Regions from separate parts of the Kitasatospora sp. MAP12-44 genome, predicted to be linked through region 1. Evidence: riboswitches for the same ligand, from Rfam matches in the RefSeq annotation. Region 1 holds a riboswitch; the other holds the start of a gene.
The links. A riboswitch is a leader RNA that binds a small molecule or an ion and turns the genes downstream of it on or off. The one in region 1 is predicted to bind glycine.
Positions count from the first base shown of each region.

Region 2: it holds a riboswitch for glycine, as region 1 does, so the genes downstream of both, gcvT (glycine cleavage system aminomethyltransferase GcvT) here and gcvP (aminomethyl-transferring glycine dehydrogenase) in region 1, are expected to answer to the same signal.

Region 1 is NZ_JARZAE010000004.1:1,193,781-1,200,984, forward strand. Features, by position in the region: gene P3T34_RS06045 (hypothetical protein) at 1-358, shown strand, start outside; gene P3T34_RS06050 (DUF5999 family protein) at 709-900, shown strand; gene gcvP (aminomethyl-transferring glycine dehydrogenase) at 988-3,888, opposite strand; glycine riboswitch at 4,124-4,229, opposite strand; gene P3T34_RS06060 (PRC and DUF2382 domain-containing protein) at 4,401-5,384, shown strand; gene P3T34_RS06065 (MFS transporter) at 5,575-7,053, shown strand; gene P3T34_RS06070 (DNA polymerase IV) at 7,121-7,204, opposite strand, start outside.
Region 2 is NZ_JARZAE010000004.1:5,581,999-5,589,202, forward strand. Features, by position in the region: gene glyA (serine hydroxymethyltransferase) at 1-638, opposite strand, end outside; gene gcvH (glycine cleavage system protein GcvH) at 719-1,093, opposite strand; gene gcvT (glycine cleavage system aminomethyltransferase GcvT) at 1,186-2,307, opposite strand; glycine riboswitch at 2,503-2,604, opposite strand; gene P3T34_RS25805 (enhanced serine sensitivity protein SseB) at 2,761-3,591, shown strand; gene P3T34_RS25810 (enhanced serine sensitivity protein SseB C-terminal domain-containing protein) at 3,806-4,651, shown strand; gene P3T34_RS25815 (ABC transporter permease) at 4,938-5,936, shown strand; gene P3T34_RS25820 (ABC transporter substrate-binding protein) at 6,021-7,204, shown strand, end outside.

The DNA of each region.
Region 1 (7,204 bases):
GGCCGCCGCCGAGGTGGTGCGGGCCGCGGAGGGCCACACCTTCTCGCACTTCGCCGCCGGCCCCTACCTGGACTCCACCGTGCAGGCGCTCGCACAGGCCTGGCAGCTGGCCCACCCGCTGCGCTCCCGCCACCAGCCCCGGCTGCTGTCGATGCCCGGCCACTACGCCACCGCGCTCTGGCTGCACTCCACCGACACCGCACCGGACGGTGATCTGCTGATCCCCCTGGCGCCGGCACCGCTCGGCGTCACCGCCCACCGCGCCTACCCCGCCGCCGAACTGCTCGCGCTGCTCGCCCGGCCCACCACGACCACGGTCGCCGCCGCCGCACCGCTGGCCGCCGTCCCGGCCTTCTAGCGCACTCAACGGTCTGCACTGACTTCTGGCGCACTGCCCGAACGGGCTACCCAGGGCCATCCGGTCGGATCACCGACCGGGTGGCCCGTTCGTCATCCCAAGGCCCCGCAGACCATCTGAATGGGTGATCTCTGCCCCGGAGTTGTGGCGCAAGTCACCAAACCGCTGCGGGATCGCCCCAGGACACCGACACTGGGAACCAGCGTGGAAGGACAGACTTCCTACCCACTGAATTGCCGACTCACACCTGGGCCGGCCGGACAGGATCCGATCATCGGCACGGCAACGCGGCCCCCTGGGGCACGGCGCCGCTGCGGGGGCGAGGATCGCGAACAGAGCGAGGTACGAAGATGTGCCAGCACCGACCTGAGTGCCCGTCGGCCGAGTCCGCCGACCGGGAAGCGGCCATCCCGGTCGCCCGTCACCCCGAGCAGGGCTGGAGCCTGCTCTGCAACGGCGTCCTGCTCTTCGAGGACACCGGCGAGCTGCTGCCCGACGGCCGGGTGATCGCACCCCACCGCCCGCTGGCGATCGCCGCCTAGCGCCCGGACAGGCCCCAGCCTCCCCGAACGCACCGTGGGCCCGGCGGAAGGACTTCCGCCGGGCCCACGTCATGCCTGCCGGACCACTCAGGCGTCGTACTCGTCCATCGGCGGGCACGAGCAGACCAGGTTGCGGTCACCGTAGGCGCCGTCGATCCGGCTCACCGGCGGCCAGTACTTGTCCGCCGGGTTCACACCCGCCGGGAAGACCGCCTCCTGACGCGAGTAGCCGTGCGCCCAGTCGCCGGCCATCGTGGCGGCGGTGTGCGGAGCGTGGTGCAGCGGGTTGTCGACCGCGTCCCACTCGCCGCTGCCGACCTTCTCGATCTCCGCGCGGATCTCGATCATCGCGGCGCAGAACCGGTCGATCTCGTGCAGGTCCTCGGACTCGGTCGGCTCGATCATCAGCGTGCCGGCCACCGGGAAGGACATCGTCGGCGCGTGGAAGCCGTAGTCGATCAGACGCTTGGCGATGTCGTCCACGGTCACGCCGGTCGCCTTGGTGAGCGGGCGCAGGTCGATGATGCACTCGTGCGCGACCAGTCCGCCCGGGCCGGTGTAGAGCACCGGGAACGACGGCGCGAGCCGCTTGGCGATGTAGTTGGCGTTCAGCACCGCGACCTGGGTCGCGCGCTTGAGGCCCTCGCCGCCCATCAGCCGGACGTACGCCCAGGAGATCGGCAGGATCGCGGCCGAGCCCCACGGCGCCGCCGAGATCGGGCCGACGCCGGTGGCCGGGCCCGCCTCGCTCTGCAGCGGGTGGTTGGGCAGGTACGGCGCGAGGTGCGCGCGCACCGCGACCGGGCCGACGCCCGGGCCGCCGCCGCCGTGCGGGATGCAGAAGGTCTTGTGCAGGTTCAGGTGCGAGACGTCCGCGCCGAACTTGCCCGGCTTGGCGAGGCCGACCAGCGCGTTCAGGTTGGCGCCGTCCACGTACACCTGGCCGCCGGCCTCGTGCACGGCCGCGCAGATGTCGGTGATCTGGGTCTCGAACACGCCGTGGGTGGACGGGTAGGTGACCATCAGCACCGCGAGCTCGTCGCGGTGCTTCTCGATCTTGGACTGCAGGTCCTCGACGTCCACGTCGCCGTCGGTCAGCGTCTTGACCACGACCACCCGCATGCCGGCCATCGCGGCGGAGGCCGCGTTGGTGCCGTGCGCCGAGGCCGGGATCAGGCAGACGTCACGCTGGGTGTCGCCGTTGGCGTGGTGGTAGGCGCGGACGGCCAGCAGGCCGGCCAGCTCGCCCTGCGAACCGGCGTTCGGCTGGATGGAGACCGCGTCGTAGCCGGTGACCTCGACGAGCTGCTGCTCCAGCTCGCGGATCAGCGTCAGGTAGCCCTGCGCCTGCTCGATCGGGGCGAAGGGGTGCAGCTGGCCGAACTCCGGCCAGGTGACCGCCTCCATCTCGGTGGTGGCGTTGAGCTTCATGGTGCACGAGCCCAGCGGGATCATGCCGCGGTCCAGCGCGTAGTCCCGGTCCGAGAGGCGGCGCAGGTAGCGCAGCATCGAGGTCTCCGAGCGGTGGCTGTGGAAGACCGGGTGGGTGAGGTACTCGTCCTCGCGCAGCAGCGCGGCGGGCAGCACGTCGGCGCTCTCGTCCACCTCGGCGCCGATCACGCCGAACGCGCTCCACACCGCGTCCAGGTGCTCGCGGGTGGTGGTCTCGTCGCAGGAGACCGAGACCAGGTCGGCGCCGTCCTGGTAGAGGTTGACGCCGGCCTCGCGGGCGGCGGCCACCACCTCGGCGGCGCGGCCCGGGACGCGGGCGGTGACGGTGTCGAAGAACTCGCCGTGCAGCAGCTCGACGCCGCCCGCGCGCAGGCCGGCCGCGAGCGCGGCGGCGTAGCGGTGGGTGCGGCGGGCGATGTCGGCCAGGCCGTCCGGGCCGTGGTAGACGGCGTACATCGAGGCCATCACGGCGAGCAGCACCTGGGCGGTACAGATGTTGCTGGTGGCCTTCTCGCGACGGATGTGCTGCTCGCGGGTCTGCAGGGCCAGCCGGTAGGCGCGGTTGCCGTCGGCGTCGACCGAGACGCCGACCAGGCGGCCGGGCAGGTTGCGGGCGTACTCGGCGCGCACGGCCAGGTAGCCGGCGTGCGGGCCGCCGAAGCCCATCGGGACGCCGAAGCGCTGCGAGGTGCCGCAGGCGATGTCGGCGCCCAGCGAACCCGGGGACTTGAGCAGGGTCAGCGCCAGCAGGTCGGCGGCGACCGCGACGACCGCGCCCAGGCCGTGCGCCTGCTCTATCACGGCGCTCAGGTCGCGCACCGCGCCCGAGGCGCCGGGGTACTGGAGCAGCATGCCGAAGACGCCGCGCTCGGCGATCTCGGCCGGGATGCCGCCGGACAGGTCCGCGACGACGACCTCGACACCGGTCGGCTCCGCGCGGGTCTGGATCACCGCGATGGTCTGCGGCAGCGTGTCGGCGTCGACCAGGAAGACACCGCCCTTGACCTTGGTGACCCGGCGGGCCAGCGCCATCGCCTCGGCGGCGGCGGTGCCCTCGTCGAGCAGCGAGGAGCCGGAGGTGTCCAGACCGGTCAGGTCGGAGACCACGGTCTGGAAGTTGAGCAGCGCCTCCAGGCGGCCCTGCGAGATCTCCGGCTGGTACGGCGTGTAGGCCGTGTACCAGGACGGGTTCTCCATGACGTTGCGCAGGATCACCGGCGGCGTGAAGGTGCCGTAGTAGCCCAGGCCGATCATCGGCGTGAGCACCTGGTTGCGGCCGGCCAACTCGCGCAGCTCGGCGAGGACCTGGGCCTCGCTGCGGCCGTCGGGCAGGTCAAGACCGGTGATGCTGCGGATCGCCTCGGGCACCGCGGCGGCGGAGAGGTCGTCGAGCGAGCTGTAGCCCACGTGCGCCAGCATCTTGGCCTGCGCGGCACTGTCGGGGCCGATGTGGCGCGACTCGAAGGGGCTGGCCTGCTCGAGCTCGCTGAGCGTGGCGGAGCTGTGGGGGCGACCGGCGGTCGGCTGGGCATTCATGGTGGTCGAGGCCTCCTGGTCACGGACCGGCGGGGGCACGCACGCCGGTAGGCCGTCGCCGCTGCGCGCAGCGGATCGACCCTGGGACGGACGAGCCCGACAGGCCTCCCCCTCTGTCATCGGGACCTGAGAGCTTCGCCCGCGCGGGGCGGTCGCCCCGTCGGCTTGCACCGTCGGTGAGGGTGGTGGCCGTCGGCTCCCTCGCCGGCGGTCCTGCCCTTCTTTCCAGAGTGACCTATCCCACACGGTACGGATGCCTGAGAGATTCCGGGGAGGAGTTGCTCCTTCGGCGCCTCGATCCCCTCCTTTTCGAGGGGCGAGGACTCTCCCGAGCGGGTTCGGCGGTCGCGCCCAGGGTACCAGCGGAGACGCATTCGATCACCGCTGAGGTGAGCGAGACCACTCACCTGAACAGCCCAGTTCACGCCCGGACGGCGGCGCTCCGCTCGCCGCTGTCCGGTTCATGGCTTTTGGTGTGAACGGAGGCCGTAGCAGCCCACAGGAGGAATAGCGTGCATACCGACATCGACCCCCGAGACCTGATCGGCCACAAGGCCGTCGACCGCAACGGCGACAAGATCGGCACGGTGGACGAGGTCTACCTCGACGACGCGACCGGCGAGCCGGAGTGGGCCGCCGTGCGGACCGGGATCTTCGGGCGGGACGCCTTCGTCCCGCTGACCACCAGCGAGTTCTCCGGCGAGGAACTCCGGGTCCCCTACGACAAGTCGCTGATCAAGGACTCCCCGGACTTCGGCGTCGGTCAGCACCTGTCACCCGCCCAGGAGCTCCAGCTCTACCGCTACTACGGCCTGGACTCCCCCGGCGCCGCCCGCCCGGCGAGCGCCGAGCCCGTGGCCGCCGGCCGGCGCAAGCAGGAGGATCTCGACTTCGGCGCCGTCCCGGCGGGGGCCGCGACCACCATGGCCCGCCCGCTGGCGAACGCCACCTCGACGTCGCACGCCGCCTCGGCCACGGCCCCGCCGCCCACCGTCGGCCTGGACAAGCCGGTCAGCCAGAGCCGGACGACCACCCCCGACCCCGTGCACGCCACCGCACCAAAGGCCGCCACCACGGCGGCCGTTGCCACCGACGCCACCCACAGCCGGGCCACCATGCCGCCACCCGGCCCGGTCGAGCTGACGCTGCGCGAGGAGCGTCTGGAGATCACCAACGAGTGGCACGTGATCGGCACCGCACGCCTGCGCAAGTACGTGGTGACCGAGGCGGTGGAGCGCCGGGTGCCGGTGGTCCGCGAGCGGGTCCGGGTGGAGCGGGTGCCGGTCGGCGAGGCCGAGCAGGCCGCCCTCTCCGAGCAGGAGATCCTCGAGGCGGTGGAGGAGGTGACGCTGCACGAGGAGCGTCCGGTCGTCCGCAAGTACGTCGCGCCGATGGAGCGGGTGCGGCTGATGGTCGAGCGGTACACCGAGGAAGAGGTGGTCCGCGACGAGCTGCGGCGCGAGCAGGTGGAGATCCACGACGGCGGCCCCACCTAGCCGAAAGCCACCGCCACGGCCCGGACCTGCACCGTCAGGTCCGGGCCGTGGCATGTCCGTTCCCTGGGGGGAGAAGATTCACCGGTAGATATTTGACATGGTGAAGCATTCTCGGCATGGTTACTTCAGTTCATTGACTTTCACCAGCTTCAAGCAGCTCGCTCGAAGCACATGCACTGGAGGATTCACCGTGAGTGAGGCACCACAGCCCACCGCGACGGCCGAGAAGCAGAGCACCTCCCGGGTGCTCCCCGCCCTGGTACTGGCGATGCTGGCGTTCAGCGTGGTGCAGACGGCGGTTGTCCCGATCCTGCCGTCGCTGGCCCGGGAGCTGAACGTCCACGGCTCCACCATCACCTGGCTGATGACGGCCAACCTGCTCTCCGCCGCCGTCCTCACGCCGCTGCTCGGCCGCTTCGGCGACCTGCGCGGCCGCAAGCCGATGCTGCTCATCTCGCTCGGCGGCCTGGTGCTCGGCTCCGGCCTCGCGGTGTGCACCCACTCCTTCACCTGGCTCGTGGTCGCCCGCGTGCTGCAGGGCGCCGGCGGTGGCGTGCTGCCGCTGGCCATCAGCATCGTGCGCGACGAGCTGCCCAAGCAGAAGGTCACCGGCGGCGTCGCCGCGATCAGCGCCAGCATGGGCGTCGGCAGCGGCCTGGGCCTGGTGGCCACCGGCCTGCTGCTGGAGCACTGGAACTACAAGTCCATCTTCTGGATGGGCCTGGTCTTCGGTCTGATCGCGCTCGCCCTGGTCGCCCTGCGCGTCCCCAAGGACCCGGTGGTCGACAAGGCCGGCGGCGCCGACCCGCTCGGAGCGATCACCCTGGCCGGCTGGCTCTCCGCGCTGCTGATCGCCGTCAGCCAGGGCAACGAGTGGGGCTGGACCTCCAACAAGACCCTCGGCCTGTTCGCCGTGGCCGCCGTGATCGCCCTGATCTGGGGCATCATCGAGACCCGGGTCAGCCACCCGCTGGTCGACATGAAGATGATGGCCCGCCCGGCCGTCGCGTTCACCAACATCTCCGGCCTGCTCATCGGCTTCGGGATGTACGGCTCGTTCCTGGTGATCAGCAACTTCACCCAGACGCCCGAGAAGATCGCGCACTACGGCTTCACCGCCACCGTGCTGCACGCCGGCGTCATGCTGCTGCCCTCCGCCCTCGGCTCGATGGTCGCCGCCCCGCTCGGCGCCCTGCTCATCGCCCGGCGCGGTCCGCGCCTGCCGCTGGTGCTCGGCGGCGTGTTCGGTTCGGCCTCGATGATCTTCCTGGCCCTCCAGCACAGCCAGCAGTGGAACATCTACCTCGCCTCGGCGGTCTTCGGCCTCGGCGTGGGCATGGCCTACGCCGCGATGCCCGCCTACATCAACGGCGCCGTCCCGGCCGAGCAGAGCGGCATCGCCAACGGCATGAACGCGGTGCTGCGCACCGTCGGCGGCGCCATCGGCACCGCGGTGATGGGCGCGATCCTGACCGGCGACACCATGAAGCTGCCGATCCCGCTGCCGATCCAGATCCCGACCCTGGACGCCTACAAGCACGCCTACTGGGTCGCCGCGGTGGTCTGCCTGGTCGCCGCCGCCGTCCCCTTCGCGATCCGCCAGATCCGCCCGGCCGCCCCGGCCGCCGCGGGCCAGGCCGACCGCGAGCCGGTCACGACCGGCGCCTGACCAACAGCACTCCCCCACTGCGGCGCCCCCCGGACCACCGGGTGGCGCCGCAGTGCTGTGCCGGCCCTCAGGACGGCGGGCGCAACGGCAGCGGGTCGGAGGGCGCCAGCAGCGGATCGTCCACCAGGAAGGTCCGCACCCGGCCCGGCGC
Region 2 (7,204 bases), 4.4 Mb from region 1:
AGGCCCGCGGCCACCAGGCCGGCGAAGTGCGCCATGTCGACCATCAGCAGCGCGCCGACCTCGTCCGCGACGCGGCGGAAGGCGGCGAAGTCCAGCTGGCGCGGGTAGGCGGACCAGCCGGCGATGATCAGCTTGGGCTGGTGCTCCTTGGCGAGGCGCTCGACCTCCTCCATGTCGACCAGGTTGGTCTTCTCGTCGACGTGGTAGGCCACCACGTTGTAGAGCTTGCCCGAGAAGTTGATCTTCATGCCGTGGGTCAGGTGACCGCCGTGCGCCAGGTTCAGGCCCAGGATGGTGTCGCCCGGCTGGATCAGCGCGAACATCGCGGCGGCGTTGGCCTGCGCGCCGGAGTGCGGCTGCACGTTGGCGGCCTCGGCGCCGAACAGCGCCTTGATCCGGTCGATGGCGATCTGCTCGACCACGTCGACGTGCTCGCAGCCACCGTAGTAGCGACGGCCGGGGTAGCCCTCGGCGTACTTGTTGGTCAGGACCGAGCCCTGCGCCTCCATGACGGCCACCGGAGCGAAGTTCTCGGAGGCGATCATTTCGAGGGTGGACTGCTGGCGGTGCAGCTCGGCGTCGACCGCGGCGGCGATCTCCGGGTCGAGCGCGTGGAGGGACTGGTTGAGAACCGTCATGGTGGCGTCTTCCCTTGGGGCGGTTCGAGCGTTGGGGAGGCCGGGGCGGCCGCTGCGCTGCGGCCGCCCCTCAGGGTCGATCAGGAGGCGAACGCGGTGTACTCGTCGGCGCTCAGCAGGTCGTCGGCGGCCTCGGTGACCTTGACCTTGAAGAGCCAGCCGCCTTCGAATGGCGCGGAGTTGACGAGCGCCGGGTCGCTGACGACGTCCTCGTTCGCCTCGACGACCTCGCCGGTGACCGGCGAGTACAGGTCGCTGACCGACTTGGTGGACTCGAGCTCGCCGCAGGTCTCCCCGGCGGTGACGGTGTCACCGACGGCGGGCAGCTGGACGTAGACGATGTCACCGAGGGCGTCGGCCGCGTGGGCGGTGATGCCGATGGTGGACACACCCTCCTCGGCGGCGCTCAGCCACTCGTGGTCCTTGCTGTACTGCAGCTGCTGCGGGTTGCTCATGGTGCTCATTCTCCAGGATGGGAAGCGGGGATGGCCAAAGCGGTCCGCCGGGCGGACAGCCGAATGGGAGGAGGGCCTAAGCCCGACCGGTCTTAGCGGGCGCGCTTGTAGAACGGCAGTGCGACGACCTCGACCGGCTCCTGCTTGCCGCGGACGTCCACCGCGACGGTGGTGCCGGGGGCGGCGTACGCGGCGTCCACGTACGCGATGGCGATCGGCTTGCCCAGCGTCGGGGAGGGGGCGCCGGAGGTGATCCGGCCGATCGGGGTGCCGTCGGCGGCGACCACCGCGTACTCGGCGCGCGGCACGCGCTTGCCCTCGGAGACCAGGCCGACCAGCTTGCGCGGCGGGTTGGTCTCGGCGTTGGCGGCGGCCGCCTCCAGCGCCTTGCGGCCGATGAACGCGCCGTCGTTGGTGGTCTTGTCGAAGCGCACCACCCGACCCAGGCCCGCGTCGAAGGGGGTCAGGTCGGTGCTCAGCTCGTGCCCGTAGAGCGGCATGCCGGCCTCCAGGCGCAGCGTGTCGCGGCAGGACAGGCCGCACGGCACCAGACCGCTCTCCCGGCCGGCCTCGGTCAGCGCCTGCCACAGGTGCTCGGCGTCGGCGGGGGCGGAGAAGATCTCGAAGCCGTCCTCGCCGGTGTAGCCGGTGCGGGCGAGCAGCACGTCCTTGCCGGCCACCTGGGCGGGCAGGATCGCGTAGTACTTCAGGCCGGGCAGGTCGGCGTCGGTGAGCGAGGCCAGGATGCCGTTGGCCTCGGGGCCCTGGACGGCGATCAGCGCGTAGGCGTCCCGGTCGTCGCGGACGACGGCGTCGAAGCCGTCCGCGCGGGCGGTCAGCTCGTCCAGCACCAGCTGGGCGTTGGAGGCGTTGGCGACGACCATGAACTCGTGCTCGGCGAGCCGGTAGACGATCAGGTCGTCCAGGATGCCGCCGTCCTCGCGGCAGATCATGGTGTAGCGGGCGCGCAGCACGCCGAGCGCCGAGACGAAGCCGACCAGCGCGTGGTCCAGCATCTCGCCGGCCTGCGGGCCGCTGACGGTGATCTCGCCCATGTGGGAGAGGTCGAAGAGACCGGCCTTGGTGCGGACGGCGAGGTGCTCCTCGCGCTCGCTGCCGTAGCGCAGCGGCATGTCCCAGCCGGCGAAGTCGGTCATGGTCGCGCCGAGGGCGCGGTGCAGGGCGTCGAGCGCGGTCAGGCGGGGGGACGTCACGGCGGTTGACTCCTAGGGCTGGCACTCAGGGACGACGCACGGGCATGGGGCCTGTACGCGGACATGCGGGGGCGCGATCTCCCCATCTGTCGTCAAACCTGAGAGCTTCACCACACACCTGTCCGAGGTCCAGGATGACGTGGCTTGCACCGTGGGTGGGCGCACGGCGCGGCCGTGTCCACTTTCCAGATGTGCCTCGCCCACGCGGTAGGGGTGCCTGAGAGATTCCGGGGAGGACTTGCTCCTTCGGCGCCGGTCGTGCCGTGACGGCATTCCGGGCTCTCCCGCGCGGGTTCGAGCGGCCAGTATGAAGTTCGGATGTCCGAGCGGACGCGCTCATCATGGCATGCCCGACAGCAGGACGGGAGAGGGGGGCGATCCGGGCTCGGTAGGCTGTGCCTCGCGCGCGAACGGGACACGCCTCGCGCGGCGCGAGACGGGTGGGCAGCACGGATGGGAATCCCCGCAGAGGGCCTTGCACCGACGGCACAGGGGTGGGCCGAGCCGGGTACGGCGCCGGTCGGCGGTGGCTGGCCGGGCAATGAGCTGGAGCAGGTGCTGACGGCCGCGATCGGCGACCCAGGGGCGACCCCGCGGGTGGTCGAGGTGCTGGCGCGCAGCCAGGTCTGGATCCCGCTGCCGGCCGGCGGCGACCCGCGCGGGCAGATGCTCGACCTGCCGACGATCGAACTGGCCGGCGCGCCGTACGTCCCGGTGTTCTCCTCCCAGGAGCAGTTCCTGCAGCACGGCGGCGGGCTGGCCTGCGCCGTCGCGCCGGCCTGGGAGTTCGCCCGCGGGCTGCCGCTGGGCGTCGGCATCGCGGTCAACCCCGGTGGGCCGGTGGGCATCCCGGTGCCGCCCGAGGGTGTCGGCGAGGTGCGCCGCGGCCCGCTGCAGGACCGCTGGGCGGGCGCGCCGGGGAGCCCGGACGGGGGCGCGGGGCCCGGGCTCGGCGCCCGGGTCGCACTCCGTTTGCTGGAGCCGCACGAGGAGCCGGTGGCGTTCCTGACCGCGGTCCACGCCGAACTCGGCGCGCTGCCGGGCGTGCTGACCGCCCGGCGCGCGCTGGCCTCGGTGGAGGGCGAGCCGCCGGTGCTGTTCGTGGGCGTCCAGCTGGATCCCGAGCGTCCGGCCGAGCCGGCCGACGCCAATGCGGCGATCGGCCGCGCGCTGGGCGTCGCGCCGCTGCCGTGGGGCGTGCACATGGTGCTGCTGGACCTGGTGGCGGACCCGGTGGTGGACTGGCTGCTGCACCGGGTCCAGCCGTTCTACGCACGGATCTGAGACGGAATCGCGCACCCGGGGGATGTCGGCATGACGGTTGTCGGCGAAGCCCCGTAGGGTGCTGCCGACATCTTGGCCGCGAGCCAGGCAAACCCGGAGCGACCGGCGGACCGACCGGCAGCAGGACGACGACGGAGGGCTCGACGTGAACGCAGGCGGCGCCCCGGGGCCGTGGGGCCCGGCACCCGGCCCGCGCCCCGGCGCGGACCCGGGGGTGCTGGAGCGCGCCCTGCGCGAGGTCGCGCCCGAGCGCTACGACGCGTACGAGACGCTGCTCGGCGCGCTCGCCGCCGGCCAGGTCTGGATGCTGCTCTGGCACGGCCAGCCCGGCAGCCCGGACGCGCAGTACGGCAACATGGACATCGGCGGGCTCGGCTACGCCCCCGCCGTCACCTCGCCCGAGCAGCTGGCCGCCAGCGGCTGGTCCCGCGCCCACGAGCTGATCACCGGCCGGGAGATCGCCGCCGCGCTCTACCGCACCCGCTGGGGCCTGTGGCTGAACCCGCACGCTCCCGGCGGCGGCGTCGGCATCCCGTGGGCCGACCTGCGCCGGGTCGCCTCCGGCCTGGACCGGCTGCCGGCCGGGCCGCTGCGGCTGAGTGAACCACAGGTCGCCGCGGCGCAGTTCTACTCCGTACTCGAACAGCAGGCCCCGTCGGTGCGGCCGGTCCGCTCGCTGCGCCGCGCCTGGGTGCAACCGGTCGTCGACGAACCGTACTTGGCGATCGGCCTGGAGCTCTACGACACCTCGCCGCCGGCCGTCGAGGCGGTCCGCGCGCTGATGCAGCGGGCGATCGCGCAGGCACCCGAGGGGCTGGCCGTGTCGACCGTCGCGATGAGTGACGAATACGACCCGGTGGGGCTCTGGATGCGTGCCCACGCCCGGCCGTTCTACCACCGCGAGGCCACCCCCGCGCCGTACCCGGCCGCCGCGCCCTACCCGGGTGGCTACCCGCCCCAACAGCCCTCCTACGGCTACCCGATGCCCGCGCAGGGCACCCCGCCGGCGACCGGTCAGGGCTGGCCACAGCAGCCGTGGCAGGGCTACCCCGGGCGTTGAAAGCCGTCAATATCTGACGCTTGGTCACCCTCCTCGGCACTGCCTGAACAGTGACATGCAGGTTTACCGATCATGAACAACGGCAGATCACAGTTGGGCATCCTTCGACCTGCAGGTCTGGCGCAACGCTGCACGCAACGTGAAGAGTTCTGCGCACCGCACCAGCCGAGCAACCCGAACGGCGCGCAGCTCAGGACCTGACCAGGATCTGACCAGGATCTGTACCAGCGTGCGCGCCCCGGGACGCCATGGGCCGACGACCGTCGGCGAGGGGACCGTACTGCCCATGACCACACCCACCGACACCACCGCAGCCGTGCCGGACGAGCCCGCCGCCCCGGCGCCGGCCGCTCCCGCCGCCCGGATCGAGGGCCGCTCGCTCGGCCGCATCGCCTGGACCCGCTTCAAGCGCGACAAGGCCGCCGTGGCCGGCGGCATCGTGGTGATCCTGCTCATCCTGATCGCCGTGCTGGCCAAGCCGCTCGAGTCCTGGTTCGGCCTCAACCCCGATGTGCTGCACCAGGATCTGCTGGACGCCGACCTCGGCGGCCTGCCGACCGGATCGTTCGGCGGCATGAGCCTGAGCCACCCGCTGGGCGTCGACCCGGTGCTCGGCCGCGACCTGCTCTCCCGGATCCTCGAAGGCTCCTGGGTCTCGCTGCTGGTGGCCTTCAGCGCGACCGTGCTGTCCAACACCATCGGCACCGTGCTCGGTGTCGTCGCCGGCTACTACGGCGGCTGGGTGGACGCGGTGATCAGCCGGATCATGGACACCTTCCTGGCCTTCCCGCTGCTGCTCTTCGCGATCTCGATCTCGGCCTCGCTGCAGGCCGGCGCGTTCGGCCTGCACGGCCTGCCGCTGCACCTGGGCGTGCTGATCTTCGTGATCGGATTCTTCAACTGGCCCTACATGGGCCGGATCGTGCGTGGCCAGACACTCTCGCTGCGCGAGCGGGAGTTCGTCGACGCGGCCCGCAGCCTGGGCGCCCGCGGCCCGTTCATCCTGTTCAAGGAACTGCTGCCGAACCTGGTCGGTCCGATCGTCGTCTACTCGACGCTGCTGATCCCGACCAACATCCTCTTCGAGGCCGGCCTCAGCTTCCTTGGTGTCGGCATCCAGCCGCCGCAGGCCTCCTGGGGCGGGATGATCAACGACGCGATCAAGTACTACCAGGTGGACCCCGAGTACATGGTGGTCCCCGGTCTGGCGATCTTCGTCACCGTGCTGGCCTTCAACCTGCTTGGCGACGGACTGCGCGACGCGCTCGACCCGCGCAGCAACTGACCAGCTCCCAGGAGCGGTTCGGTCACGACCAGCTCAGCCCTCCACCGTCTTGCCCACCACACCCTCAAGGGGTTGATCCAAGCAATGCGCAGATCTCGTACCCTCGCCCTGGCCGCGGTGGCCACCACCGCCGTCCTGGTGGTGAGCGGCTGCTCCAGCTCCAAGACCGCGGGGCCCACCGGCTCCGGCGCCTCGGGCGCCAACGCGGCCACCACGGGCATCGTGAACGCCTCGGACCACAAGGGGGGCACGGTCACCTATGAGATGAAGGGGACGCCGGACTCCTTCGACCCGGGCAACACGTACTACGCCTACATCTACAACTTCTCGCGGCTGTACGGGCGTCCGCTGATGACCTTCGCGCCCGGCTCCGGCCAGGCGGGCAACAAGCTGGTCCCGGACCTCGCCTCGGCGCCCGGCCAGGTCAGCGCCGACGGCCTGACCTGGACGTACCACCTGCGCGCCGGGCTGAAGTACGAGGACGGCACGCCGGTCACCTCCAAGGACGTCAAGTACGCGGTCGAGCGCAGCAACTACGCGCCGGACGTGAACTCCAACGGCCCGACGTACTTCAACGAGCTGCTGGTCGACAACGCCTCGCCGTACCAGGGTCCCTACAAGGACAAGACCGGTGGCCTGAACTCCATCCAGACCCCGGACGACCTGACGATCAGCTTCCACCTGAAGCAGCCGTTCGCGGACTTCGACTACCTGGTCAGCGCCCCGCAGACGGTCCCGGTGCCGCAGGCCAAGGACACCGGCGCCACGTACGTCAACCACGTGATGTCGACCGGTTCCTACATGTTCCAGTCGTACCAGGACGGCAAGCAGCTGACCCTGGTGCCGAACCCGAACTGGAACCCGGCCACCGACCCGATCCGCAAGCAGCTCGCGGACAAGATCGTGGTCAAGATGAACATCGACCAGGCCACCGTGGACAACGACCTGCTGGCCGGCAACGCCCAGGTCGACCTGGTGGGCGGCGGCGTCGACCCGCAGACCCAGGCCAAGCTGCTGCTGGACCCGTCGTTGAAGGCGCAGACCGACAACTCCTACGGCGGTCGCCTGGTCTACATGGCGCTGAACACCAAGGTCGCGCCGCTGGACAACATCGACTGCCGCAAGGCCGTCGAGTACGCGGTCGACAAGACCTCGGTGCAGACCGCCGAGGGCGGCCCGATCCGCGGTGAGATCGCCAACACCGTGATGCCGCCGGACATCACGGGCCAGCAGGCGTTCAACCTCTACCCGTCGACCAACAACAACGG